2 regions of the Brevibacillus sp. FW301-21C12A genome follow, and region 2 is predicted to be linked to the other one. Evidence: predicted binding sites of a transcription regulator. Region 2 holds the regulator's gene; the other holds the start of a gene.
The links. The regulator Rex, encoded in region 2, represses fermentation and respiration genes when NADH is low (regulators of the CRP and FNR family bind a similar motif). The targets are predictions, from matches to a motif close to TTGTGAAATATTTCACAA.
Positions count from the first base shown of each region.

Region 1: a site for Rex is predicted at 914-931, ahead of AC3WQH_RS08410 (DUF1641 domain-containing protein). Genes of this name have one in related genera too.

Region 1 covers NZ_JBYTBG010000009.1:74,617-76,813, reverse strand. Annotated here, with positions in the region: gene obgE (GTPase ObgE) at 1-68, shown strand, start outside; gene AC3WQH_RS08415 (PilZ domain-containing protein) at 78-743, shown strand; gene AC3WQH_RS08410 (DUF1641 domain-containing protein) at 1,036-1,485, shown strand; gene AC3WQH_RS08405 (NAD(P)/FAD-dependent oxidoreductase) at 1,525-2,197, shown strand, end outside.
Region 2 covers NZ_JBYTBG010000004.1:36,756-38,952, reverse strand. Annotated here, with positions in the region: gene AC3WQH_RS04135 (ComEC/Rec2 family competence protein) at 1-844, shown strand, start outside; gene AC3WQH_RS04130 (redox-sensing transcriptional repressor Rex) at 859-1,482, shown strand; gene AC3WQH_RS04125 (amidohydrolase) at 1,498-2,197, shown strand, end outside.

The DNA.
Region 1 (2,197 bases), on a different contig from region 2:
GCAAGCACGGCGCAAAAGACGGGGATACCGTTCGGATTGGCAAATTAGAGTTTGACTTTGTGGAGTGACAAACAAAAATGATTGATATCCCATCCCTTACCCCTTTCATGGCGGACAAACGCCTCCAACGCGGTGCTTCTTTGCCGATGATGATCTCAAGACAGGTCAAAGCGCCCATTCAAGTAATGGTAGAGCATGTCAAAAGCAGTTATCTCGTTGTCTCTCTTGAGATGAAGGCCGAAGCAAGGACCGAACTGCTCGGATCAACGGTACGTGTTCGGTGGGAATCGGATGCGGCTATTAACACGATTGATCTGGAAGTCATTTCAGAAGAAACGGTCTGGCCAATCAAGCTGTTGGCGATGGTTCCGGTCAGCGTCGGCGTCGAGATTGTGGCAGGCCGCAAGCAGGAGCCCATCTCCCCGGGAATCGACATCCGCGTCCCGTACAAGGTGATGGGGGCAAGGCCGATCGAGGAAAAAGGAGAGGCTGTGCTGCTGAAGCTTTCCCCCACACGGCTTATTCTCGGCACAGAAGGCTACGTGGCAAAGGGAGAGTTTCTCCACCTCTCGTTCACAGTTCCGTCGACTGGCCAGGAAATCGTCATGATGGCAAAAATCGTGGAGAAAACTTTCGACGACAAGCAAACCGTGATCGAGTTGATTTTTACGGATATCAATGAAAAGCATCACCAACTCATCAAAGATTACTATAAAAAACTCACGTCTGCCGCTTCTTCCTGAGGAAGCGGTTTTTTTTCCTTTGCTGTTCCCGCGAAGAAGGTATATAGTAGAGTACATAGAGTTCTGAATCGAGCCTGTTCACCTGGTGGATTTGTTTTGTACGCTTTCCTGAATATCACTTTGTGAAATCTTGCACTTTTGATTATTCTACGCTGTTGTGTTGCTTCAGTTTGTGAAAAATATTACAAGCACATAGGCTTTTCGGTATTTTGGGAGAATGGCGGCCGTTACTCGTATGAACAGGCATCGAGAAAGAAGGCCTCTATTCCAAAGCAAAGGAGGACGTTTTTCTATGTCTCAAACAACCACGCAACAAGCTCAGGCGGAAGTAGCAAGCACCGCTACCCTGGCACCTGAGCAGCAAATGGATGTACTCGATCAGTTGATGAAGCCAGAAATTCAAGAATCCCTGAATGTGTTGGTGGCAAACTTGCCGAAGCTGGCCGAGATGACAACCATCCTCACCAAAACGTACGACCTGGTACAAACCGTAGCCAACGACCAAGTGCTCATCGAAGACATCAAGGGCGGCGTGGAAGAGTTCGTCAAGCCGATCTCTGACAAGGCAAAAGGCATCGCACAAGCGGCGATCGAAGCAAACGACCGCGCGCACGCGGAGGAATCCACTATCGGTTTGTTTGGCATGCTCAAAATGCTGAAAGACCCGCAAGTACAAAAAACATTGCGTTTCGCCCAGGCATTCCTGGAAGTTTTGGCAGAGCGCCAGCAGCAAAAACGCTAATTACGATAACCTACGAGAGACAAGGACGGAGGATTGGGCATGGCGAAGCATATTCTCATTTTGGGCGGCGGCTACGGCGGATTGCTGTCCGCTTTGACTGCACGTAAACACATGACGGCTGAAGAAGCGACGATCACGGTTGTGAACCGTTTCCCTACGCACCAAATCATCACGGAGCTGCACCGCTTGGCAGTAGGAAACCTGTCTGAGCAAAACGTGGCGCTGCCACTGGAAAGACTGCTGCGCGGCAAAGATATCAACCTCGTGATTGATACTGTGGAAAAAATCGGCCTCGAATCGCAGCGTGTGACGCTGGCGAGCGGCGAGTCTATCAAATACGATGCACTGGTAATCGCGCTGGGCAGCGAGACGGCATTCTTCGGCATTCCTGGCCTGCAAGAGTACAGCTTCACGCTGAAATCGGTAGAGGAAGCAAACCGTCTGCGCGCGCACCTCGAAGAGCGCGTAGCAGAGTACAGCAAGAGCAAAAACAAGGCAGATGCCACCTTCGTGGTTGGCGGTGGCGGCCTGACCGGGATCGAGCTGGTTGGCGAGTTCGCCGACATGCTGCCGAACCTGTGCCGCAAATACGGCGTAGATTTTGCAGACCTGTCCATCTACTGTGTAGAAGCAGGACCATCCATCCTCGCAGGCTTTGCCCCTGACCTGGTAGAGCGTGCGAAAACAAGCCTGGAAAAACGCGGCGTTCAGT
Region 2 (2,197 bases):
GGCTTTGCTGTGCTCGTGCTCGATCGACAACCATTTGCAGGAAGCCGTGAAGGTAGACGACCCGTTTGCTACCGAGCGCGTGGAGGAGTTTACGGGTCTTGTCATTACGTATTGGGCGCTTCCTCATGGCGAAAGCACGCTGGTGCGGATGCCGGGCGGAAAAACGATGCTGATTGATACAGGCAGCGCGGAGGATTGGAGCACGTTGTCCGCGCATCTGTCTGCCGCGAAGGTGACGCGCCTCGACTATCTCGTTTTGACGAACGATCAGCCCGAGTATGCAGGAGGATACCCTTTTTTAAGCCAGCAAATCATCATCGACTCGGTCATTTTGCCCAAGCTGATTTCGCCCTCGATCCGCCAGTTCGTCCCGCTCCACAAGGTTCCAAAGCAGAAAGAGCTGGAGGAAAATCAGGAGCTCATTCTCGATACCGACGTCACGCTGGAGGCTTTGTTGCCGAGCGAACCGCTGTTTTTGTCTCCGCAAAACAATTCGCTCGTCTTTTTGCTCAAGCACGGCCAATTGCGGTTTTTGTTTGCGAGCGGGATCAACGAAAAAGCCGAGGAACGCCTGATTGAGCGCCATCCGGACCAGCTCAAGGCGGAAGTGCTCAAGGTCGGCGACCAGGGGAGCAATCAAGGCACCTCTCAGCCGTTTCTGACGCGGGTCGACCCCCAGATTGCGGTCATCCAGACAGGCAAGGAGCGCAGCGAGGTCGGCCAGTCCGAGGTGCTGGAGCGGTTGGGCGAATCGTGGGCGGAGACGTATGTAACAGGCAGGGACGGCTCGATCGTCATTTTGTCCAATGGGAAAGATTACAGGGTATTCAAGCAAAAGAAATAGGGGGAAGACCGAACGTGGCTAAACACGAAAAGATTTCGGAAGCGGTCGTCCGCCGTTTGCCGATTTATCTGCGTTACCTCAGCTATTTGCAGCAAAACGAGGTGACCACTGTTTCCTCCCAGCAAATGGGCAAAAATTTGGATGTGAATCCAGCCCAAATCCGAAAAGACCTGGCTACCTTCGGCGATTTCGGGAAAAAAGGGATTGGCTACGACGTCAATTACCTGGTGGAAAAAATACGGCAGATTTTGAAGCTGACAGAGGAAGTTCGCGTCGCTCTGGTAGGAGCAGGCCATTTGGGGCATGCGATCAGCAACTACAACGCTTATTTAAAAGATAACATGCGGATTGCGGCCATTTTTGACAACGATCCCGGCAAGCTGGGAAAAGTAGTGGCGGGTATCCCGATCCAGCCCTTGCACGAGCTGGCGGACACGATCGCAGCAAAAGAGATCAAGTTGGCGATCATTACCGTCCCTGCGCCGGCAGCGCAATCCGTATGTGATCTGTTGATTCAAGCGGGTATCAAGGGAATCTTGAATTTTGCTCCTACGACAATTCGCGCGAAAAAAGATGTGCGCATTCACTATGCGGATGTGACATCCAATTTGCAGAGCCTGGCCTATTACTTAACGTAAGAATGGAGTGTAACCATGAAAAAAACTATCCTCATCCACGCAACAGTGATTACGGTAAACGAGCAAAATGAAGTGATCCACGACGGAGCGGTCGCTTTCGAGGGCGACAAGATCACGTATGTAGGACCGACGCCTGAGGATCTTTCCGACGCCGGCTACGATGAAGTCATCGACCAAAAAGGCGACTTCATCCTGCCAGGTCTGATTAATACGCACGGACACGCGGGCATGTCGCTTCTGCGCGGCTATGCCGACGATTTGCCGCTGCAGCAGTGGCTGGAAGAAAAAATGTGGCCGCTGGAAGCGCAATTTACCGCCGATTCCGTCAAATGGGGCACGCAACTGTCGCTGATCGAAATGATCCGCACAGGGACCACTACGTTCGTGGATATGTACGATCACATGGATGAGGTAGCCAAGGCTGTCGAGGCGTCCGGCATGCGCGCTCGCCTGTGCCGCGGCATGATCGGCCTGTGCTCCGAGGAAGAGCGACAAACCAAGTTGCGCGACGCGACTGCGTTTGCCAAAGAATGGCACAACCAGGCAGACGGCCGCATCACCGTCATGATGGCGCCGCATGCGCCGTACACGTGCTCGCCTGCGTTCATTACGCAAATTATCGAAAAAGCGGACGAGCTGTCCTTGCCGCTACACATTCATATGTCCGAAACTGCCTGGGAAGTCGGGCAAAACGAGAAAGACTACGGCCTGCGTC